Regions from separate parts of the Gordonia sp. 852002-10350_SCH5691597 genome, predicted to be linked through region 2. Evidence: riboswitches for the same ligand, from Rfam matches in the RefSeq annotation. Region 2 holds a riboswitch; each other region holds the start of a gene.
What was found. A riboswitch is a leader RNA that binds a small molecule or an ion and turns the genes downstream of it on or off. The one in region 2 is predicted to bind cobalamin.
Positions count from the first base shown of each region.

Region 1: another riboswitch for cobalamin. It lies ahead of A5777_RS06015 (cobalamin-independent methionine synthase II family protein); the one in region 2 lies ahead of A5777_RS23360 (CbtB domain-containing protein).
Region 3: another riboswitch for cobalamin. It lies ahead of A5777_RS23645 (FecCD family ABC transporter permease); the one in region 2 lies ahead of A5777_RS23360 (CbtB domain-containing protein).

Region 1 covers NZ_LZMO01000084.1:7,228-15,158, forward strand. The annotation lists gene A5777_RS05990 (MaoC family dehydratase) at 1-338, opposite strand, end outside; gene A5777_RS05995 (3-oxoacyl-ACP reductase) at 338-1,702, opposite strand; gene A5777_RS06000 (acetyl-CoA C-acetyltransferase) at 1,864-3,159, shown strand; gene A5777_RS06005 (VanW family protein) at 3,404-5,107, shown strand; gene A5777_RS06010 (SDR family NAD(P)-dependent oxidoreductase) at 5,523-6,299, shown strand; cobalamin riboswitch at 6,431-6,575, shown strand; gene A5777_RS06015 (cobalamin-independent methionine synthase II family protein) at 6,726-7,931, shown strand, end outside.
Region 2 covers NZ_LZMO01000305.1:16,516-24,446, reverse strand. The annotation lists gene A5777_RS23385 (MadB family AAA-type ATPase) at 47-1,144, shown strand; gene madC (MadC family VWA domain-containing protein) at 1,146-2,681, shown strand; gene A5777_RS23375 (acyl-CoA dehydrogenase family protein) at 2,692-3,921, opposite strand; gene A5777_RS23370 ((2Fe-2S)-binding protein) at 4,052-4,723, shown strand; gene A5777_RS23365 (CbtA family protein) at 4,802-5,620, opposite strand; gene A5777_RS23360 (CbtB domain-containing protein) at 5,645-5,872, opposite strand; cobalamin riboswitch at 5,895-6,049, opposite strand; gene A5777_RS23355 (ATP-dependent helicase) at 6,103-7,931, shown strand, end outside.
Region 3 covers NZ_LZMO01000309.1:129-8,059, reverse strand. The annotation lists gene A5777_RS23680 (isoprenyl transferase) at 1-686, opposite strand, end outside; gene A5777_RS23675 (hypothetical protein) at 727-1,806, opposite strand; gene A5777_RS23670 (MarR family winged helix-turn-helix transcriptional regulator) at 1,893-2,333, shown strand; gene A5777_RS23665 (TIGR03617 family F420-dependent LLM class oxidoreductase) at 2,330-3,340, shown strand; gene trhA (PAQR family membrane homeostasis protein TrhA) at 3,378-4,046, shown strand; gene A5777_RS23655 (ABC transporter substrate-binding protein) at 4,087-5,124, opposite strand; gene A5777_RS23650 (ABC transporter ATP-binding protein) at 5,121-5,921, opposite strand; gene A5777_RS23645 (FecCD family ABC transporter permease) at 5,918-6,979, opposite strand; cobalamin riboswitch at 7,094-7,302, opposite strand; gene A5777_RS24495 (PhoD-like phosphatase N-terminal domain-containing protein) at 7,331-7,931, shown strand, end outside; partial or broken gene A5777_RS25890 (PhoD-like phosphatase N-terminal domain-containing protein) at 7,919-7,931, opposite strand, start outside.

The DNA.
Region 1 (7,931 bases), on a different contig from region 2:
GGACGGAACCGTTCGATGGTGTTTTCCAGATGCACCGAACCGACTGCGCCGAAAGGGAAGTCGCCGTCGGTCATGATCTTCATCGCGAGCGGGAACTGCAGCACGAACGGGTACGTGATCGGTAGCACCGGACCGTACTGCTGTCCGGTCGCGAGCGTATACGCGTGCAGGCGGTCGGGGTCGACACGCACGTTCTCGAGGCGATATCGCCTGTCCGGTAGCGGAGTGTCGGGACGCACCGACCCCGACTTGCCGATCACCGGCAGCATGGCGGTGACGGCCTTCGAATACACGTCGAGCGTGCTCGGAGGGCCGTCGAGTGTGATCGTCTTGCTCATCAGGCCCCCAGGAATCCCTGGCCGCAGACGCGAACCACGTTGCCGGTGATGGCGTTGCTCGCCGGGTTGGCGAAGTAGGCGACGGTCTCCGCGACGTCGACGGTCTGGCCGCCCTGCTGCAGCGAGCTCATCAGGCGGCCGGCCTCACGGGTGGCGAGCGGAATCGCCGCGGTCATCTTGGTCTCGATGAAGCCTGGCGCCACCGCGTTGATGGTGATGCCCTTCTTCTTGAGGAGCGGCGAATAGGCGTCGACGAGGCCGATGACGCCTGCCTTCGACGCGCCGTAGTTGGTCTGGCCGCGATTGCCCGCGATGCCCGCGATGGAGCTGACGTCCACGACGGCGCCGCCGGAACGCAGCGCGTCTTTCTCCACGAGCGCGTTCACAAGTGACTGCGGCGCAACGAGATTGACCGAGATCACCGAGTTCCAGCGGCCCTCGTCCATGTTGGCGAGCAGCTTGTCGCGCGTGATTCCGGCGTTGTTGACGATGATGTCGATGCCGCCGTGACGCTCGAGTGCGTGCTCGGCGAGCTTGCTGCCGGCGTCGGGTGCGCTCACGTCGAGCGGGAATGCGGTGCCGTTGACCTTGTTCGCGGTCTCGGCGAGTGCTTCACCGGCGGCGGGGATGTCGGCGCAGATCACGTGGGCGCCGTCACGTGCCAGCACCTCGGCGATGGTCGCGCCGATACCGCGCGCGGCACCGGTGACAACCGCGACCTTGCCGTCGAGCGGCTTGTCCCAGTTGGCGGGAGCGACCGAATCGTCGGCGTCGACGCGGATCACCTGGGCATCGACGAACGCCGACTTGGCCGAGAGCACGAAGCGCAGCGTCGACTCGAGTCCCGTGACACCGGTCTTGGCGTCGGGGGAGACGTAGACGAGCTGAACGGTCGACCCCTTCAGCAACTCCTTGCCGAGCGACCGCGTGAAGCCCTCGAGCGCGCGCTGGGCGACGTGCTCGTCGGGGTCGTCGATGAGCTCGGGAGTGGTGCCGAGCACGACGAATCGCGCGCAGGCCGCCGTCGAGCGCATGACAGGCTGGAAGAACTCGTACAGCGCGCTGAGGTCGGCTGCCTTCTTGATGCCCGTCGCATCGAAGACCAGGCCGCCGTACTTGTCGGCGCTGCGACCCGTGGTCGCGTTGTGGATCAGGGTGTAGTCAGGAGTGGAGAGGATCTCGCGGACCGGCTCGACGAGTCGGCCGTCGCCGCCGAGCAGCACCGGACCCGGAAGCGGCGGCTCCGACGGCTTGTACCGACGCAGTTTCGGGGGCACCGGGAGTCCTGCCTGCTTGGCAATGAACGATCCGGGGCCGGAATGGACAAAACTCGAATACAGACCGGCGGTTCCGTTGGAAGCCACGTGAATCTCCTCTGATCGTGATGTGCGGCTCATGTGCAGGTGAATCGATGAGTCAGTTGTCGGGTAGTCGACGGACCCGGGGTCCGCAGCAGTTCGACAACTAACTTACTCTGGAGTAAGAATACGCTATAAGTGTCAACCCTCATCCCTGGGAGATCCAAGTGGCTTACACACCCAAGACTCGCGACGAGCGTCCGGTCGCGATCCTCGGCGGCAACCGCATTCCGTTCGCACGCCAGGACAAGGCATACGCCAAGGTCGGCAACCAAGACATGTTCACCGCGGCCCTCGACGGCCTGGTCAGCCGCTTCAACCTCCAAGGCGAGCGCCTCGGCATGGTCGCGGGCGGTGCGGTCCTCAAGCACTCGCGTGATTTCAATCTCATCCGCGAATGCGTGCTCGGATCGCCGCTCTCGCCGTACACCCCGGCCTTCGACATCCAGCAGGCGTGCGGCACCGGCCTGCAGGCGATCACGGCTGTCGCGGACGGCATCGCGCGCGGTCGCTACGACGTCGCGGTCGGTGGCGGCGTCGACACCACGTCCGACGCCCCGATCGGTGTCTCTGAGGACCTGCGACTGTCGCTGCTGGAGGTCAACCGTGCGCGGTCGCCCAAGGACCAGGTGCTCGGGATTCTGAAGGCGCTGCCCAATCTCGGTATCGAGATCCCCAAGAACGGCGAGCCGCGCACCGGCATGTCGATGGGCGAGCATGCGGCCATCACCGCCAAGGAATTCGGCATCAAACGCGCCGACCAGGATGCACTGGCCGCGGCGAGCCACCAGAAGATGGCAGCCGCCTACGACGCGGGCTTCTTCGACGACCTGATCACCCCGTACCAGGGCCTGATCCGCGACCAGAACCTGCGCGGCGACTCGACCGTCGAGAAGCTCGCCAAGCTCAAGCCGGTCTTCGGTGTCTCGCTGGGTGACGCCACGATGACCGCAGGCAATTCGACGCCGCTCACCGACGGTGCGTCGACCGTGCTGCTCTCGTCCGACGAGTGGGCACAGGAGAAGGGCCTGCCGGTGCTGGCCTACTTCGTCGACTCCGAGACCGCGGCCGTCGACTACGTCAACGGACCCGACGGACTGCTCATGGCTCCCACCTACGCGATCCCGCGTCTGCTCAAGCGCAACGGCCTGACGCTGCAGGACTTCGACTTCTACGAGATCCACGAGGCGTTCGCGTCGGTCGTCCTCGCGACGCTGCAGGCGTTCGAGAGCGAGGAGTACTGCAAGGAGCGACTCGGACTCGACTCCGCGCTCGGCTCGATCGACCGCAGCAAGCTCAACGTCAACGGCTCCTCGTTGGCGGCGGGCCATCCGTTCGCGGCGACCGGTGGTCGGATCGTGGCCCAAGCTGCCAAGCAGATCAAGGCCAACGGTGGCGGACGCGCGCTCATCTCGATCTGTGCCGCGGGGGGCCAGGGCGTCACCGCGATCATCGAGGGCTGAGGCTTCCTACCGAGCCTCCCTAGAGAACCATCCTTCCTGTCAGTTCGGTCAAAGGTTTTCCAACGGGCTGTAACGAATCGGGAAGCAGGGTAGATATACGTGTTAGCTCCGGTTGAGCTGTCAGACCCCCGACCCGACAGCTCAACCGGAGCGCCTGCTTTTCCCAGGTCAGAAGCGCCCACTCCCGGAGCTCGACCTGACGGAGCGAGCGGAGCCCACCTCGCCCGCGTCTGAAATGTCCTGTATGACTGACAAAGTGTTCACCGCCTCCGCACGTCGTCGACGTGTCGGTGCGCGACTGATCACCGGTGTGGTGCTTCTCACATCTTTGGTTCTGGCCGTCGATCTGGTCGTCACGAGTTCGCATTCGGCCCGCGGCGCGACCACGGCGGGCCTCGACGTCGGAAACCTCTCACGCACTCAGTTGACCCCGGCGCTCACGCAGCTGCAGAAGCGAGCCGTGCAGCCCGTCACGATCAGGACCCCGTCGGGAACCGCGGCGGTGGCGCCGCACGAACTCGGGCTGTCTTTCGACGCCGACGCGACCACCGAGCGTCTGATGCGGCAACCGCGGAGTCTTTTCGACCGCATTGCGTCGCTGTTCGGACGTAGCCAGGACGTCGAGCCGGTCGTCCACGTCGATCGCTCACGCTTGAACTCGACGCTCGATGCGCGCAAGGCCGACTTGGAGAAGGCCGCCGTCGAGGGCGGTGTTCGGTATCGCGGTGCCACTCCGGTCGCCGAGATGCCGAGCAAGGGTCTGCGCGTCGTACGTGAGCGTGCTGCCGATGAGCTCGCCGATCATTGGCTTGACGACGCCGGCCCGATCGACCTCCCCATGGAGCCGTTCTCGCCGACGGTATCGGCGGAGACGGTGCGTCGAACTGTCGACGGTCCGGCCACCCGCGCGACGTCGGCGTCGCTGGCGATCACCGGAACCGACGGCGCGCGCACCCGGTTGAGCCCCGACGACCTCGGCTCGGTGCTGCGCTTCGAGGCTGACGGTCGCGGCGGGCTCGTCGTACGCGCCGACGAGAAGGCGGTGTCGAAGCGTGTAGGCGCAGATCTCGCCCGTACCGAGCGGGCCCCGGTCAGCGCGACGTTCCGTCTGAGCGGCGGCAGCCCACAGGTGGTGCCCGCCCGCGACGGCGCACGCATCGACTGGCGAAAGACAACACAGACCATCGTCGACGCCGCGCTCGCCGACGATCGCCCCGACACCGTGAGCGCCACCTACCAGGTACGCAAACCGAAGGTGACGACCGACAAGGCCAAGAGCCTCGGTGTGAAGGAAGTGGTCTCGGAGTTCACCACGGGCGACTTCTCGTCGGCGTCGGGCGAGAACATCCGGCTGGTGGCCGAGCAGGTCGACGGCGCCGTGGTGCTCCCGGGCGAGACGTTCTCGTTGAACTCCTACACCGGTCCACGCGGTGAGGCGCAGGGTTACGTCACGTCGACGATCATCGATCACGGCAGGCCGTCGAAGGCGGTCGGCGGTGGGATCTCGCAGTTCGCGACCACGCTGTTCAACGCGTCGTACTTCGCGGGCCTCGAGGATGTCGACCACACCGAGCACAGCTACTACATCTCGCGGTACCCGGAGGCGCGTGAGGCGACGGTCTTCGAGGGCGCGATCGATCTCGTCTTCCGGAACAACACCCGCCACGGAATCCTGATCGAGACCGGATGGACGCCCTCGAGTGTGATCGTGCGCATGTGGAGCACCAAGACGGTCGACGTCGAGTCGATCACCGGCGACCGCTACGCCTACACCTCACCCTCGGTCGTCGAGTTGCCTCGCGGCGACGAATGCTTGGCCGACAACGGGATTCGCGGCTTCACGACGTCGAACACTCGGGTCATCTCCGACGCCGCCACCGGCGCCGAGATCAGCAGGCACACACGCACCGTGAAGTACGACCCCGAGCCGATCGTCCGCTGCGTCTGACCATCGACTGTGCGCTCGGGATTGCCGACTGTGCGCTCGGGATTGCCGACTGTGCTCTCGAGAGCGTCGACTGGGTATCTCGCGTCGGGTATTTCACGCCAGGGAAACGGCGACTACGAGCGCGACGAGTGCTGTCGTCTGCAGTGAGCTGTGGTCTTCCCTGCACGGCATGTGCACGCTCGCTCGTCGGCACCGACTCGATCCCGCACTGGTCTCGCGGCGGCGCGACCTTCTCGTCGCCATGTTCACCGATCGGGCATCGTGAACCGATCAGGCTCCGTGAACCGATTGGGCTCCGTGAACAGATCGGGCTCCCTGAACCGATCGGGCTCTGTGAACCTCTGACGATTCGTGCTCCCGAGCGATCGCTCGGCCCCGCTGTTATCCGCGACACAGTTCGTCGTAGGCTGGCCACGTGGATATCAACGGAGCAAGTGCAATCGTGACGGGTGGGGCGTCGGGTATCGGCGCCGCAGTGGTTCGCCAGTTGGCCGCCAAGGGCGCGAAGGTCGTCGTCGCCGACCTCAACGCCGACAAGGGCGGACTGCTGGCCAAGGAAGTGGGCGGCGAGTTCGTCTCGGTGGACGTCACCGACACCGCCGAGATCGAGACCGCTGTCAATCAGGCGAGCGAGCTCGGCCCGCTCCGTGTGCTGGTCAACTCGGCGGGCATCGGCTGGGCGCAGCGCACCGTTGGCAAGGACGGCGAGTTCGCCTCGGCCCACAACCTCGACGCGTACAAGAAGGTCATCGCGATCAACCTGATCGGCACCTTCGACGCGATTCGTCTCGCGGCCACCGCGATGAGCCGCCTCGAGCCCACCGAGACCGGAGAGCGCGGCGCGATCGTGTCGATGGCCAGCGTCGCAGCATTCGACGGACAGATCGGTCAGGCCGCGTACTCGTCGTCGAAGGGTGGCGTCGTGGGCATGACGCTCCCGGTCGCGCGCGACCTGTCGGCCGTCGGCATCCGCGTCAACACCGTGGCACCCGGCCTGATCGACACCCCGATCTACGGCTCGGGCCCCGACTCCGACGCATTCAAGGCCAACCTCGGCAAGAACGTCCTGTTCCCGAAGCGTCTCGGTGAGCCCGACGAACTCGCCTCGATGGTCATCGAGTTGGTCAGCAACTCCTACATGAACGCCGAGGTCGTCCGCGTCGACGGCGGAATCCGGATGCCACCGAAGTAGTCGGCGCACAGGTGTAGGTCGTGTGCTCGTGTGTGGATGGCGGGGTGCCGCAACACCCCACCATCCACACAGATCCTGCCTTCGGGGGTCGGATAACCTCGAAGGTGCAGTCGGTTCGTCCGTCCGGCCGTGTGGAGCCCCGACGCGTGGGCGGATGACGAGACACCACAATGTGTCGAGGGGAACCCGGTGCGAATCCGGGACTGTCCCGCAACGGTGAGTCGACGCCCCGCCGCGTCGACGAGTCCGATCACTTGCCGCTGTGCCGGATACGCCGTATCCGGCGGTTTGTCTGCCTCGAGGATGAGCGCGCGGCACTCCGACTACCCGGCTGGGTGGGGCTCTTGCACATGAGGGTTCGTGGGCGTGCACGCGTGATCGTAGGGCGGACGCCATCCGAACCGATCGAAAGTGTGCAGTATCCCGATGACCGGTATAGCCACGTCCCAGGCGGGAAGCCTTCCCCGCACGAAGCGACTCGTCGATGCCAACAAGGCACGTCAGGAGTCAGCCGACGGACTCCAACTCCACACGAGCGCAGACTTCGAGTCGCTGCTCGCCGACGAGGTCGCCGCGCTGGTGAAGCGCCAGGTCGACCTGGGGATCACAATTCCCGGCGACGGCGAATACGGAAAGTCGATGTCCAGCAACGTCGATTACGGTGCCTGGTGGTCGTATTCGTTCAACCGGCTCGGTGGCCTCGAACTAACCGACGGCGGCCCCTTTGCTGACGAACCGAAACGTTCGACGCCGGGCCACGTGAGGCTCACCACCTTTCCGGATCGTCGTGACTGGACGATCTTCGCCGACGCCTATCACGATCCGGAAAGCGGCATCGCGGTGGGAGAGCGCGGAGCACTGTTCCCGACTGCTACCGGTCCGGTCACCTACACAGGTCACGACGCGATCGCCGCCGATATCGCGAATTTCACAGCGGCGCTTGCCGAATCGGATCAGAAGACAGGATTCATCACATCGCTTTCGCCTGGCTCGGCATCGCGGATCGGCAACGACTACTACTCGACCGAAGAAGAGTTCATCTGGGCCTGTGCCGACGCCATGCGTGAGGAATACAAGGCGATCATCGACGCGGGCCTCATCCTGCAGATCGACGATCCGTCGATCGCGGAGAACTGGGATCAGATCAACCCGGAACCGACGATCGAGGACTATCTCGCATTCACCCGCATCCGCGTCGAAGCGCTCAATCATGCGCTGCGGGGTTTTCCGGCCGAGCAGGTGCGTTTCCACCTGTGCTGGGGTAGCTGGCACGGGCCGCACACCACCGACCTCGAATTCCGTCACCTCGTCGATCTGATGCTCGAGATCAACGCGGGCACATACTCATTCGAGGGCGCCAACGCGAGACACGAGCACGAGTGGAAGGTCTGGCAGGACGTCACGCTTCCCGACGGGAAGAAGATCGCTCCCGGTGTCGTCAGTCACGCAACCAACGTGGTCGAGCATCCCGAGCTCGTCGCCGACCGGATCGAACGCTTCGCAACCCTGGTCGGGCCGGAGAACGTCGTCGCGTCGACCGACTGCGGACTCGGCGGTCGTATCCATCCGCAGATCGCGTGGGCCAAGCTCGAAAGCCTCACGCGTGGCGCAGAGTTGGCGTCTGCTCGGCTG
Region 2 (7,931 bases):
ACCGATCCGCACCCCAGGTCACCGCGCACGATCGTCATGAGGAGCCATGCCAGAGAGCACAACAGTGCCGTCCCGCCACTTGTCCAGCGCCACAACCCGATTCGACACGGTCGAAGAACTCACCGATGCACTCGCTGAGCAGGAATACCTGATCGACGACGACCTTGCCGTCGTTGTGCACCTCGCGACACTGCTCGACAGGCCTCTCCTACTCGAGGGACCCGCGGGCGTCGGCAAGACCGAGCTCGCCAAATCCCTTGCGGCAGCCTCGGATCGGCAGCTCCTCCGGCTGCAGTGCTACGAGGGTCTCGACGACTCCAGAGCACTCTACGAGTGGGATTACGCCCGCCAGCTTCTTCACGTGCAGATGTTGCGCGACAGAATCAGCGGTGAGCTCGCCGACGAGCCCACCCTGTCCGCGGCGTCGGCGGCGCTCTCGCGCACCGACATCGGCGTCTACACCGAGGACTTCCTCGTCGCACGACCATTGCTCGCGGCCATCACTGCACCGCTGCCCACCGTGCTGCTCATAGACGAGATCGATCGAACCGACGAGGCCATGGAGGCCGTGATGCTCGAGGTACTCGCGGAGCGGCAGGTGACGATTCCCGAGCTCGGCACCTTCGCCGCGCGTTCGTCACCGTGGGTGATATTGACCTCCAACGACACCCGGGAACTGTCGCCCGCCCTGAAGCGACGCTGCGTGCACTTCCAGGTCGACTATCCCGACGTCGAACGCGAGCGGGCAATCGTGTCGGTGCGCGCGCCGGAAGTGGAACCCGGGGTGGTCGCCGACGTCGTCGACCTCGCACGCCGTCTGCGGGAGTTGCCGCTGCGTAAGAGTCCTTCCATCGCCGAGGTGATCGATGCCGCGCGGGCAGCGTCGTACCTGCGCACGACGACTGCCGCACACGCAGCCGACGTCACGCACGATCGAACGTCGACAGACCGTGCACTTCTCGCACTGTTGGTGAAGTTCGGCAGTGATCTCGATATCGCCAGGGCCATGGTGGGCACACCAGCGTCGTCCGGGTCCGACATCCAGGATTCGAGGCCGTCCGCGAGCGACGGTTCTAGTCCGCGAGGGTCGCTGACAGCAACAGCTTTCGGGTCGGGTCGTGCGCGTAGCGCCCTTCGACGTTGACGTGACCACTTCTCGAGAGCGCAGCGGCGCCCGGACACGTGATCGCGTTCTTGACGCACTCTCGGTGATGTTCGGACACCTTCTCCGCGGCCACCGGGTCACCGTGTCCCCGGCCGAGGTCATCGAGATCCGTCGCACGCTGGCACTCGTCGGCGCCGACGATCTCGACCGACTGCGGGCTGCGCTGCGCGCGGTGAGCGTCAAGTATGCGCACGAGGCAGACGGCTTCGAGATCGCCTTCGATCTCGTGTTCGTTGGGGTACCGCATCGCGATACGGCCACCGACCTTCCGCGACCCCGCGGCACGGCAGCCGAACTGCCCGATGACATCGCCTGGGATGATGAGTTCGACGGCGCGGCGAGGAGGATCGGCGCAGACGAGCACACCGATGAGATCGGCGATCTGATGGCCGACGATCCAGACGCACGGGAGCGTCAAGGGGAGAGCGCGCATCGCGAAGAAAACGACTTCTCGGTATCGGCGGGGACCGAACAGTTGGCTGTCGACTCTGACAGCAACACCGTCGCAGGCGGAATCACCTACACGGTCGAGATCGACGGAGCAGCAGCAGCCAAGGCCGGGGAGCTCGTCGGCTCGACGGCCCGCGTCAGCGGAACGTCGCTCTCCATGGCCGATGCCGCAGCGATTCTCGCCGCTCTCGACGCCGCCGACGCACGCAGCGCCTACGACGACGACGGCGCGGACAACCTCACCGACGAGCAACGTGAGGAGCTCGAACATGCTCTGTCCCAGTTCATCTCGGCCCTATCCGAACGTCTTGCCGCCACACCCGTGATCACCGGTCCTGACACCGATCCGGTTCACGGCACCGACCAAGCACAGATCGACCGAGCATGTCACCGACTCGTCCAACGAATTCGGGGAGCGCCGCGCACGGTGGTGCGCGCGGCTGATCGTGGATCGCTCGACATGCGTCGCACGATGCGCTGCGCCGTCCGCACCGACGGGGTCCCCCTCACACTGTGGCGCAGGAATCGCACACCCGGCCCGGTACGGCTTCTCGTCCTTGTCGACGTCTCGTTGTCGGTGCGACCAGTCGCGGGCTTCATCCTGCGACTCGCACAAACCCTGTACGAGTTCGGCGACCACTGCGAGGTCGTCGCATTCGTGGACCGACCCGTGCTGGTCACCACCGCACTGCGAACCGCAGCAGCTGACGACGCACTCACGGCCGTGCTGGCCACCGACGACCTGGACCTGTCAGCGACCAGCGATTATGGCCGAATGCTCACCGAGTTGCTCGAGATCCACCGCGGTCTCATCACGCCGCGTACGTCGGTTCTCGTCGTCGGCGACGCGCGCAGCAACGGTTTCGATCCGCAAGTCGATCTGTTCGCCGAGCTGGCCAGGCGCGTCCATCGGGTGGCCTGGCTCACCCCCGAGCCGCGCCGCTACTGGACCCAAACAGGTTGCGCGCTCGATGAGTACTCACTGCATTGCAGTGGCGCGGTGAGCGCGCGCGACGGGACAGAACTGATCGAGAAGGTCGACGAACTCGGCTCAGCACTGGCCTGACACATCGCTATTACGCCAGCAGCCCCTTTGCCACGTGTGTCACCTGGATCTCGTTGCTGCCGGCGTAGATCATCAACGACTTCGCATCGCGCGCAAGCTGTTCCACGCGATACTCGGTCATGTAGCCATTGCCGCCGAACAATTGCACTGCTTCCATCGCGACCTCGGTGGCCGCGCGAGACGAGTAGAGCTTCATCGCCGACGCCTCGGCAAGCGACAGCGGTTTACCCGCCTTCGCTCGTTCGAGTGCGTTGAACAGCATGTTCTGCACGTTGATCCGTGCGATTTCCATCTCGGCCAGCTTGAGCTGGATGAGTTGGAACTTCCCGATCTCCTGACCCCAGAGCGTGCGCGACTTCGCATACTCGATCGAAAGTCGTTGCGCCTCATTGATGATGCCCATCGACAGTGCGGCGATACCGATCCGTTCAGCGGTGAAGCCCGCCTTGACGCCACTGTCGCCACGACTACCCGATCCGACGTCCTCGGTCTCGCCGAGCAGCCGGTCGCGACCGAGGCGAACGTTGTCGAAGAAGAGCTCACCGGTCGGCGAGCTCATGATGCCCATCTTCTTGAACGGCTTGCCCTGGGTGAGGCCTTCCATGCCCTTGTCGAGGACGAAGGTGAGCACCTTGCGTTCACGCATTGGGGTGCCATCGCCCTCGTCGAGCTTCGCGAACACGACGATCGTGTCGGCGTACGGACCGTTGGTGATGAAGGTCTTCTGCCCGTTGAGGATGTAACCGTCGCCATCGCGGCGGACCGTCGTCTTCATGCCACCGAGTGCGTCTGAGCCGGAATCCGGTTCGGTGATCGCCCAGGCACCGACTTTCTCGAGCGTGACCAGCTCGGGGAGCCACCGCTTCTTCTGTGCGAGTGTGCCTTTCGACCGGATCGTCGACACCGTCAACCCGACACTGACGCCCATCGACACCACCATGCCGAGGCTCGCGGCCGCGAGTTCCATGTTGAGGATCAGCGCCATCGAGTTCATCATGCCGCCGCCGGAACCCCCGGAACCCTTGGACTTCGACTCGCCCGCGGCCTCTGCGTCGAGCTCCTTCTCCAGGCCCTCGCGTGCCATTGCGTCGACGCCGAACGACGTCATCAGCTTGCGCAGGATGTCGTACGGCGGCAACTGACCGCTCTCGAGTTCGTCGGAATGCGGGCGGATCTCCTTGTCGACGAACGACCGCACCGCGTCGCGCACCATGAGGTCTTCCTCGGACCACTCGAACATTGCCACCCACCGTTCAACGCCGGAAATTAGAACACGTTCCATACTGTGTCAGCCCCGATCCCAACTTGTCCAGCGGCGGCCCTCGCGGGCTCGCTGGACGCGCGAGCGGTCGATGAGATAGGCAGAGAGCGTGAACGATCACGTGTTCGCCGAGTTCGGACCGTTCTTTGCGACCGACACCCACGCAGCCGCGGCACCAGTCGACGGGCCGTGGTCGACTCTGGCTGCGGCACTGGCGAATCCACGACGCATCGACAGCCGCGTCGAAAGGGTCCGGAAGGCTCTGGCTGCGGGCGCGGCGTCGAACGTCTCACCTCGCGTCGCGGCGTCGGTGACTCACCTTGGTCTCGTCGCCAGGCTGCTTGCACCGGCGCTCGCTGCAGCGGTGATCGGCACCCGCCTGTCCCTCGACCCCGCAGACGTCTGGTGGCAGGACCATCTCGGCGGGCCCTTCCCCCTATCCGTCGTGACGGTCGACGCGAAGCCTGCGCTCGACGACGGGTTCCCTCGCGCCGTCGACGACCTCACCGCACTCTTCGACGCGTCGTACCCGGTTGGGCCACACGTCCTCGGCGGCAACATCGCGTCGGCGATCAACTCGGCGGTGCGCATGATCGGTACCGCCCGGCCAGAACTCGCCGACGCGGCCCGACGCCACGCCGACCTTTTCCTCGCACGCCCCGACATCGAGGGCGGATACCTGCGGGCCGGACCGAGTTTCCGACGACGCAGCTGCTGCCTGATCTACCAGGTATCGGGCGATCGCACAGCCGTGTGCGGCGACTGCGTGCTGTCCGGATAAGCCAAACGCGGCCCGAACTTGCGAACGCGGCTGGTGTACCAGCCGCGCCTGCCAACTCGAGCCGCGTTTAAAGGAGCGTCAGGCGACCGTTTGCGTCGCGGGGTCGTCGACAACCTGCTTCGACGACCGCGAGCGCGACATCGCGCCCAGGACCAGCGCGAACACCGCGGTGAGCACCGTCCACAGGATCACCTGGTTGGCGATCGCGTAGACGCGGAAGTCGCCGATGACGTCGCCCGGGAAACCTGGGAACACGATCTGGCCCGCGTCGTTGGTGACCGGCGTCGGTACCTCGTCGAAGCTCGGCAGCAACGCGATCGCGACGGTGACCACTACCAGGTAGCCGACGCCGCCCGCGATCGCACCGAGCAGCCCACCGATGCGTGGACGCAGCCACAGCGCGAAGACGACGGCCGCGATGATCGCGATTACCGACACCACGGTGATGGTGAGATAGGCACTCGACCTGTCGGCGATGGTCTCGTCGTTGCCGACAGCCGGCGGGTTGGCCGGATAGGCGAAGTACGGGACGCCGAAGAAGGCCACGAATCCGAGCGCGCCGAGCGCGGCCGCCGCCCAGCGCGGATCGGTCGCGGGGTATCGCAGTCCGAGGTAGGTCCACAAGACCGTGAACCCGACCGCGAAGAACGCGCCCATCGCGATCGCGAAGATCACGGTGCCGACCCCGGCCCCGATGTTTTCCTGCACCGACCTGGTGAACACCTCGTGCTCGTGGCCGTGTTCGCCGCTGAGCATCTCCTCGGCGTGGCTGCGACCCTCTTCGTAGTCGATCGCCTTGGCGACCACCGGCTCGATGAAGATACGAGCGAACACATACGCAAAAATTCCGGCGATCAGGCCTGATAGCAGGCCCGCGCCGACGAACTTCTTCTCCATTGTTCTGTTGTCTCCCGGGTCAGATCAGTGGCAGGGGAAGCCGAGGAAGTGGCGGGAGTCGTGCACGAACTCGTGGATGTGGGTGTCGCTGCCGAACACCGACCAGGCGCCCTGGTCGTACCCGATGAAGTAGTAGGCCAGCGCGGCGATGAGCACAGTGGCGGTGAGCCAGAGCGCGGCCGAAGCGACCGAGAGATTCGGTACGGCGAGCGCAGCGGGCCGACGTTCGGCCTGTGATGAGGTGGCAACCATTGAGAGGGTTCCTTCCGGGATGACGCGTCCCTGACGTGGAGCAATGTGGCCTGGTTGCCACGTCCTGACTCGTCGCGACAGGTCGCTTCCCGTCGGACTTACAGTGGCGCGACCGTCCCGGATTCTCACCGGGTTCCTGGCAACCAGCGTGGATCGACTCTATACCAGGTTCTCGCCGCCGGACCAGCACGTCGCACCGCACTGTCAGACCCGTGCGGAACAATGGAAGAGTGCCCAGCTCGTCCTCCATCCTGAACCGCTTCACCGACCCGACGCGTCGGTGGTTCGGCGGCGCCTTCCCCGCGCCGACACCCGCCCAGCAGGGCGCGTGGAAAGCCATCGCCGACGGCGAGAACACCCTGGTCATCGCGCCCACCGGCTCGGGCAAGACCCTGTCGGCGTTTCTCTGGGCACTCGATTCACTTGCCGCCCGCCCCGATCGGTCCAAGGGCACGCGCGTCCTCTACATCTCCCCACTCAAAGCACTGGCGGTCGACGTCGAGCGCAACCTGCGCGCGCCACTGGCGGGCATCACACGCGCCTCGCAGGAACTCGGGATCACCGAACCGTCGATCACCGTCGGCGTGCGCTCGGGCGACACCCCCGCCGCCCAGCGTCGACTCCTCGCCAAAACGCCACCCGACATCCTCATCACCACGCCCGAGTCGCTCTACCTGATGCTCACCTCGTCGGCACGGGAAGCGCTCACCACGGTCGAGACGGTGATCGTCGACGAGGTACACGCCGTCGCAGGCACCAAACGCGGCACGCACCTGGCGCTGTCGCTCGAACGCCTCGACGAACTGCTCGACTCTCCGGCGCAACGCATCGGACTCTCGGCGACGGTCCGCCCGCCCGAGCTAGTCGCTGAGTTCCTCTCCGGCTCCCGTCCGTGCACCATCGTGCGGCCAAAGGCGTCGAAGACCTTCGACCTCCGCGTCGACGTCCCGGTACCCGACATGGCCAACATCCCGCCGCCACCGGATGCACCGGATGCGGATGAGCTCGACGACGCGTTCTCGCCGACCGCGGGTTCGCTCTGGCCCTACGTCGAAGCGTCGATCGTCGATCTCATCGAGACCAACCGTACGACGATCGTGTTCGCCAACTCTCGACGGCTCGCCGAGCGTCTCACCGCGCGGCTCAACGAGATCCACGAGCAACGCACCGAGCCTGGCCGCGAACCACCACGCAACGACCGCGTCGGTGGCGGCGCACCCGCAATGGTCATGGCCTCGGGGGCCACCACCGGCGCCGCGACTGTCCTGGCCCGCGCACACCACGGGTCGGTCTCCAAGGAGCAGCGCGCCGAGATCGAAGACGACCTCAAGAGCGGCCGCCTGCGCTGTGTGGTCGCGACGAGTTCACTCGAGCTCGGCATCGACATGGGCGCGGTCGATCTGGTGATCCAGGTCGAGACACCACCCTCGGTGGCCAGCGGGCTGCAGCGGATCGGACGCGCGGGCCACCAGGTCGGCGAGATCAGTCAGGGGGTTCTGTACCCCAAGCATCGCACCGACCTGATCGGCTGCACGGTCGCCGTCTCGCGGATGCGTGCGGGCGCAATCGAAGAGCTGCAGGTACCGCGCAGTCCACTGGATGTGCTTGCGCAACAGACGATCGCCGCGGCCGCTCTCGACGTGCTCGAGGTCGACGAGTGGTACGAGATCGTCCGCCGCGCTGCGCCGTACCGGGAGTTGAGCCGGTCGATCTACGAGGCGACACTCGATCTCATCTCGGGTCGCTTCCCCTCCGACGAGTTCGCCGAACTACGTCCACGTGTCACCTGGGATCGTGATGCTGGCACACTGACCGGTCGCCGTGGTGCGCAACGACTAGCGGTCACCTCTGGCGGCACCATCCCCGACCGTGGGCTCTTCGGTGTGTTCATGGTCGGCGAAAAGTCCAGCCGCGTAGGCGAACTCGACGAGGAGATGGTCTACGAGTCGCGCGTCGGCGACGTCTTCGCGCTCGGCGCGACGAGTTGGCGAATCGAGGACATCACCCACGACCGCGTACTCGTCTCACCCGCATTCGGTCAGCCCGGCCGCCTCCCGTT
Region 3 (7,931 bases), on a different contig from region 2:
ATCTCCGAGTACGCGCTCTGCCACAGCAGGAATCCGGACAGCCGCTGCTCCCCCGACGTCCTGATGACCAGATCGGGGTCGGGCTGTCCCTTGGTGTACAGGTTGCGATCGATCGCCTCGACGGTGACCGCGTCGACGAGTTCGTCGACGGTCGCACCCGCCTCGGCCTTCTGCACGAGGACCGCGCGCACGGCGTCGGCGATCTCCTGCCGGCCCCCGTATCCGACCGCCACGTTGACGTTCATGCCCGACCTGTCGAGAGTGCGTTCAGCGGCGTTGCGCAGACGCTGGGCCGCGGTATCGGGGAGCTGATCGAGGGTTCCGACGATGCGAACCCGCCAGTGCCCGTCAGGGGTGGCGATCTCGTCGACGATGTCGGGCACTATCTCCATCAGCGCGTCGAGTTCGTCGGAGGCGCGCTGCAGATTCTCGGTGGACAGCAGATAGATGGTGACCGTCTCGATGCCCAGCTCGGCGCACCACTCGAGCATCTCGGCGATGCGCTGCGCGCCCACCCGATGTCCGTGACTGACATCTTCGAAGCCCGCCTCGCGGGCCCATCGTCGATTGCCGTCGCAGATGATCGCCACATGCTGGGGCAAGCGGTTCTCGTCCGTCAACTGGATCAGCCGCCGCTCGTACACGGAGAGCATCGGCCGACGCAGACGATCGGGTAGGAGTTTCATCGCGAACCAGATTAGACCTCACCTGTAAGGGCACACTGAATCAGGCCACGACATCCTCGGCGAGTTCTTCGGCCTCCTCCTCGGTGAGCTGGTCGCCCTCGTGCCGCCCGGCAGCGGCCGGACTCGCTTCTACCGCGCCATCTCCGACGTTTCGACGGTCCCGCAGCGCGACAATGCCGACCAGCGCGGCACCGACGACGAGCCAGCCGATGATCTTCGCGATGTCGCCCGCGCTGGAGACCTCGGGGAAATAGGCCAGGTTGCGCGATGCCTCGTTCAGACCCGCACCGATCCAGAAGTCATGGAGGACGGCGAAGAACTTCGGTTGCAGGGCAGGCGCGAACACGCCGCCGCTGGTCGTGAAGTTCAACCCGACGAAGATCGTGACCATCGCCAGCGTCGTGAATCGACCGATGAATGGGTGCAATCCGATCGCGAACAGCATGGTGGCCAGCGCGTAGAGGATCGACAGCCCGAAGATCTGCCACTGTGCACCCGGCAGGGCGTCGAACACCCACACGGCAATCGCCGTGGTCACCGCGGCAGAGATCACCGAGCAGACCGCCGCGAATCCGAGACGCACGCGAATCCTGCGTCCACCTGCGGCGACGGCGATCGCGATTCCACATCCGTACGAGCCGACGGTGAGTGCCACCAGGAAGAAGAAGATGCTCTGTCCGGATGGATCGCGCTGCGGATCGGCCTGCACGACGTCGACGATCTTCAGTGGTTGGTCCTTGGCGATCGTGATGCCGTTGAAGATCCGTTCGACCGTGACCGCTGTGGGATCCGACGCCGCTGTCGACACGTAGAGGACCGGAGTGTCGGCCTTCGGCTCGAAAGCCGCCGCGATCTCCCGGCGCTCGATGGCCCCGCGCGCCTCATCGGCGGTGGCAACGGTCCGGATCGAGACGCGGTCGCCGAGTTGTTGCTGGAGAGTCTGTGCGGTCACCTGGGTCGATGTACCGGCACCGACCACATCGATGCGCAGATCGTGCGGATCGGGCTTGTGGAATCCGCCGAGATAGGCGAGTGCCATCACGGCACCGATGACGAGCGGAACGGCGACGTGCGACGCGATGGTCTTGACCGACAACGCATGGGTGGGAGCAGCGGACATCGATTACCTTCTGGGCTAGTCGGGAACACGATCGTTCATCAGGAATGGTTGCAGAATGCAACTTGGATAGGTTGTAATATACAACTATGGCTTCACCCGAGCAACCCGATGCCGCCGAAGTGGTCGGGCAGGAATTGGTCACGCTGTCGCGGCGGCTGCGCAACGGCGCCCGCGACATCTACGCCGAGGGCGGCCTGACCTTCGTCGAGTTCTCCCTCCTCGCGCTGATCTCGGACAACCCGGGAATCAACGCGGCATCGCTGGCTCGGGCCGCGAACATCGACAAGTCGACGGCCAGCCGCCAACTCGGCGAACTCCGTCGCCGTGGCCTGCTGCGCCGCACGCAGGACGCGACGTCGTCGAGGTCGCAGTCGTTGGAGGTGACGCAGGAGGCTCTCGACACCCTGAGCGAGATCCGCCGACGCAGTGGAGACGCCATCGCACGCAGGCTCGACGCGTGGACGCAGGATGATCTCGAACTGTTCGCAACGCTGTTGCGCCGCTACAACGACGCCGACGCGACATGACTCCGATCGCCGTGACGACCGCCCTGTTCGAGCCGACGGGCGCAGCACAGCGTGCCACCGATCTCGCCCGCGCGGGTGCAGCGGGGGTGTTCACCTTCGAGGGTCCACACGATGTGTTCACGCCGCTCGTCGTTGCGGCGTCGGTGCCGGAATTGACCCTGCTGACCAACGTCGCAATTGCGTTCCCGCGCAACCCGATTCACCTCGCACACGCGGCCAACGACCTTCAGTTGCTCTCCGGCGGCAGATTTCGACTCGGTTTGGGTACGCAGATACGCCCGCAGATCGAGAAGCGGTTCGGCGCTGATTTCGACGACCCCGTGGGCCGCATGGCCGACAAGGTCGGCGCCATCAACGCCATCTTCGATACGTGGGAGACCGGAGCTCCGCTGCGCCATGAAGGGGCCTATCACCGTCACACCTTGATGACGCCGACCTTCAACCCCGGACCCAACCCGTTCGGTCGGCCGCCGGTATTCGTCGGCGCACTCGGGCCGTTGATGACCCGCGCCGCGGCAAAGCACGCCGACGGGGTGTTGGTGATGCCGTTTTCCACCGCCGACTTTCTGGCATCGACGACCGTCCCGAACATTCGACGCGGTCTCGCCGCACGCGATCACAGCCGCGGCTTCACCGTGATCCCCGAGGTGATCGTGTCGGTGGGCACCGACCACAGCGCCGCGCGACGACTCCTCGCCTTCTACGGCTCGACGCCCGCCTACCGGCCCGTCCTCGCAGCGCATGGCGCCGAGCGGCTGCAGCCAGAACTCAATGCGCTGTCGAAGCAGGGGCGGTGGGCTGAGATGGCCGATCTCATCGACGACGAGCTACTGCACACGATCGCCGCTGTCGGTGGTCCCGCAGACGTCGCACAGCAGATCCGGGCCCGCGTCGACGCATTCGACGCGCTGCGCGATCTCGACGTCCGCGTCGACGAGGTGTGCATCTATCAGCCGACGCCTATCGACGTCGACCAGCTCACAGCGATCATCGCCGCACTCGGCTGACAGCGTTCTCACACAAAGTTACGGTACCGTAGCTTACGTGAACTCAGCCCTGGTGACCGCTGTCGCCGACAGACCTCGCCTCCGCGGCGTCATTCATCAGTGGTCGGCCTACGTCTCAGTGGTCGCGGGTATCGCCCTTGTCATCGGCGCAGGCTGGCTACGTGGACCGGGAGGCGCGGTGGCCTGTGCCGTCTACGCGGCAACCGTCGTGGGACTCTTCGCGACCTCGGCGTCGTATCACCGCGTCGCGTGGAAATCGCTGAGCGCGCAGGTACACATGAAGCGTGCCGACCACTCGATGATCTTCGTGTTCATCGCTGGTACCTACACGCCGTTCTGTCTGATGGGTCTGCCGAGTCCGATGCGGTGGTGGGTGCTCGGCATCGTCTGGGTCGGCGCGCTCGCCGGTGTCGCACTGAAGATCGCGTGGCCTGGCGCGCCCCGCTGGCTCGGAGTCACGCTCTACATCCTGCTCGGGTGGGTCATCATCGTCGTCGCCCCGACGCTCGTCGCACATGTCGGTTGGCTCGTACTGATCCTCCTCGCGGTCGGCGGGGTCTTCTACAGCGTCGGCGGAGTGCTCTACGCACTGCGCTGGCCCAATCCCTGGCCGACGACGTTCGGCCATCACGAGGTGTTCCACGTCTGCACAGCCATCGCCGCGCTACTGCACTACATCGCGGTCTGGCTGGTCGTCGCGGCCTGAGCGCACCTCACCTCCGAGCCGCCGTCTGCCGACGGCCTGGTCAGAGCGACTGCGATCGCAAGTACTCGGCAAGCGCCGTGATGGTCTGCGGGTTACGCGGCCCCTCGACGAGCGCCGCATACGGAAACGAGATGTAGCGGCGCTCTCGCACTGCGGTTGTCTGCGCCATCAACGGTTGCGACTCGAGTTGCCGGATCTTGGCCTCGACGGTGTTCTGCGGCCCCGCCCCGTAATCGACGATGACGATGACCTGCGGATCGCGCTGCGCAGCCGCCTCCCATGATGCCGACGTCCAGGAGTCGTCGATATCGCCGAAGATGTTGCGTCCACCGGCTTCGGCGATGATCTGATCCGGTGCCGCATTCCGACCCGAGGTGAACGGCGTCGGATCGGCGCTGTCGAAGAGGAAGACCCGCGCTGCTGCGGACTCGGCAGGCGCCCCCACACGCGCAGCCTCGACTTGCTTGCGATAGTCGGCGGTCAGCGCCGCGGCCCGACCACTAACGCCGAAGATCTGCCCCAGATTCGACAGGTCCGCGTACAACGCATCGAGGGGTCGAACGACGCCGCGCTTGGTGGTGCCTGCCTGGCGACAGGCTTCGGTCAGCTGGTATGGCACGGCACCGGTCGAACGCACCCAGTCGGGGGTGACGCCGGTCGATTCCTTGAACCCGTAGTTCCAGCCCGCAAAGACGAAGTCGGGCCGCGCAGCGGCGATGATCTCCCGGGAGAACGCCGTGCCCAGTGACCTTGTCTTCTCGAAATCCGCTCGCCACGGAGATGATTCGATATCTCGCTCTTTGCCCTCGTACGTGGTGTAGCCGACCATCCGGTCGCCCAATCCGAGCGCGAACATCAGCTCTGTGATCCCCGTGTCGTTCGTCACCGCACGATCCGGTACACCGCTAACCCTAAGCGGTGCACCACAATTGGTTACCGTGACCTGCTCTCCCAACGATTCCGGAGTCGACGACTCGACGTCAGCGCCGCAACCGGAGACCACGGTCATCGCGGCAAGCGCAGACACGACGAGTGCGCGCGGTCTGCTGAGTGTTGTCCTGGTCGTAGGCGCTGTCATGAGTGCTCTTCCTCGGAGATGGCTTGTGGGACTTGGTCGTCGAAGATGATCTGCGGAACGCCCGAGCGGGGGTGGGCGACGACGTACGCACCAACGCCGTACCACTTGGCGATGTTCGTCGTGGTGAGGAGTTCGTCCGGTGGCCCGATGCACGCGATCGTCCCGTCGAGCACAACAGCGAGCGTGCTGCAGTACTGTGCCGCCATGTTGAGGTCGTGCAGCGCCGCAATGACGGTGACCCCGCGTCCGCGCGCCGCACCGAGGATGTCGAACTGGTGGCGGATATCAAGGCGATTGGTCGGCTCATCGAGGATCAGTACGTTGGGCTCCTGCGCGAATGCGCGCGCGATGAGTACGCGCTGCGCCTCTCCGCCGGAGAGCGTGGTGAACACACGATCCGCGAACATCTCGACGCCGGCCGTGGACATCGCCGCCTCGCACACCTGGCGGTCGCGGGCACGGGCCGCCGCACCCAGTTCGCGGTGCGGCAGCCGTCCCGTCGCGACAACCTCTGACGCGGTGAAATCGAAGTCGAGCGAGGTTGATTGGGTGAGCGCGGCGACTCGTCGTGCGTTCTCCCGCATACTCACCGCACGCACGTCGCGGCCGTCGACTCGCACACTGCCACCCAACGGTGCCAGCGCGCGGTAAACGCATCGAAGCAGGGTCGATTTACCGCTGCCGTTCGGTCCGATCACCCCGAGGAACTCCCCGGAGTCGACCGAAAACGATGCGTCGCGAACGATGACGGTGCCATCGATATCGACTGTGACCGCGTCGTACTCGACGGCACTCATGAGTCGATCCGGGTACGTCGACGTTGCATCAGCCCGAGGAACACCGGCACACCCACCGCAGCCGTGATCGCCCCGAGCGGAATCTCCTGCGGTGGAACGACAATCCGCGCCATCAGGTCGGCGACGACAAGGAACAGCGCCCCCAGCACCGGGGCGACGAGAATGATCTTGCGGTGATCCGCACCGACAACCATACGGGTCACGTGCGGCACGATGAGACCGACGAATCCGATTGCGCCGCAGACAGAGACGATGAACCCGGTCATCAGCGCGGCGATGACGAAGAGCTCGAGCCGAAACCGTGACGCCCGTATGCCGAGCGACGCGGCGACCTCGTCGCCCATCGCCAGCGCGTTGAGTTGTCGTGCTCTCGCTGCGACCACACCTATCCCGATGACCACCACGACCGCGACCAGCGCAACCGAATGCCATGTTGCCGCAGCAAGACTGCCGAGCAGCCAGAACATGACACTCCGTGCGGCATCACCCACCGGACGTAAGAAGATGAGCACAGTGGTCAGAGCCGAGAACCCGTATCCCAGAGCGGTTCCCGTCAACACGAGCCGCAGTGGTGTGAGACCTCCGCCACGCTGTGCAATTCCGAAGACGAGCAACGTCGCCACCAGTGCGCCGAGGAATGCCGCGGTCGGCAACGCATACAGGCCGAGACCCGAGAAGACCCCGAACAGCACGACGGCGGTGGCTCCGACCGACGCACCCGACGAGATCCCGAGCACATAGGGGTCCGCCAGCGGATTGCGCACCATCGCCTGCACGATCACGCCGACCACCGCCAAACCGGCACCCACCAGCGCTCCCGTCAGCACCCGTGGCACACGCGAGTCCACGACGATCCAGTACGACGCGGCGTCGACCGACGAGACCGGTCCCCCGGTGATAGCTGCCCACACCATCCGCAGCGATACGGACCAACCGATCCCCACGGTTCCGTATGCGACGCCGCACGCCGCGGCCACGACGAGCGCTACACCGCAGCCGATGACCACGGAGACCGGTCGCGCCCAGGTATCCCGAGGGTTCGCAGTGCGCGCCGACATGTCCGCCCTCCTGATCAGCCCGGAGCGGGTACAGCAGATGTCGCCACGCGGGGTCGACGAAGACCACGCGAGTTCAACACCGACCATGTCCCGCGAAGTCGATGGGACCGCCTGCGCCCGGCGGCCACGTCGGCAGGTCTTCGGACTTCGGACACGGCACGTGATGTGCCACCTACCGACGATCGCTTCCCGAGCCGCAGGCCCAGTGCTGTTGAACGCCTTCGTTTCCGTTACCGCTGCGGGGCAGCTCTGGATTCTCACCAGATTCCCTCTTGGCTCTCACCGACGATCTCGGCTGGAGAACCGACGCCGCTGCAGTGTAACAACGGTCTCGAATCGGACATATGGCGCATGCGGTTTCACGAACTTCACCATCCCATCACCGCGATGCCGACGGCGGGTAGGACGACGTCCATCCTCTCTTGGTCGGGTGGCGGCATGCCGAACATCTCACCTCGCCCGTCACTGGCCGACCTCCGGATCGATCGGGACAAGACCCTCCACGCCGGCACCACCCGCCGACGATTTCTCACCTGGGCGGGCGTCGCGGCCGGTATCGCAACCGTCCCCGCACTTTTCACGACCGACGCGGCGTCGGCTCCCCCGCCACGCCGTGGCAGTGACCTGTTCACGCTCGGTGTGGCATCAGGCGATCCGCTTCCCGACGGCGTGGTCCTGTGGACACGGCTGGCCGCCGATCCGCTCGCCCGCGGCGGAGCGATGGGCCTGCTTCCGGTACCGGTCGAGTGGGAGATCGCCACCGACCATGGGATGCGCCACGTCGTCGCGCGCGGCGTCGAAGTGGCGACACCGGAGAACGGACACAGCGTGCACGCCGACGTACGCGGGATAGTGGCCGTCAGCCCACGATTGGCACGAGGCGAATGCGAAAGTCAATGCACTCAGCCGACTTCCGTGCGCCGGAGCGGTACGTGTGCGCCCGATCGCCGAC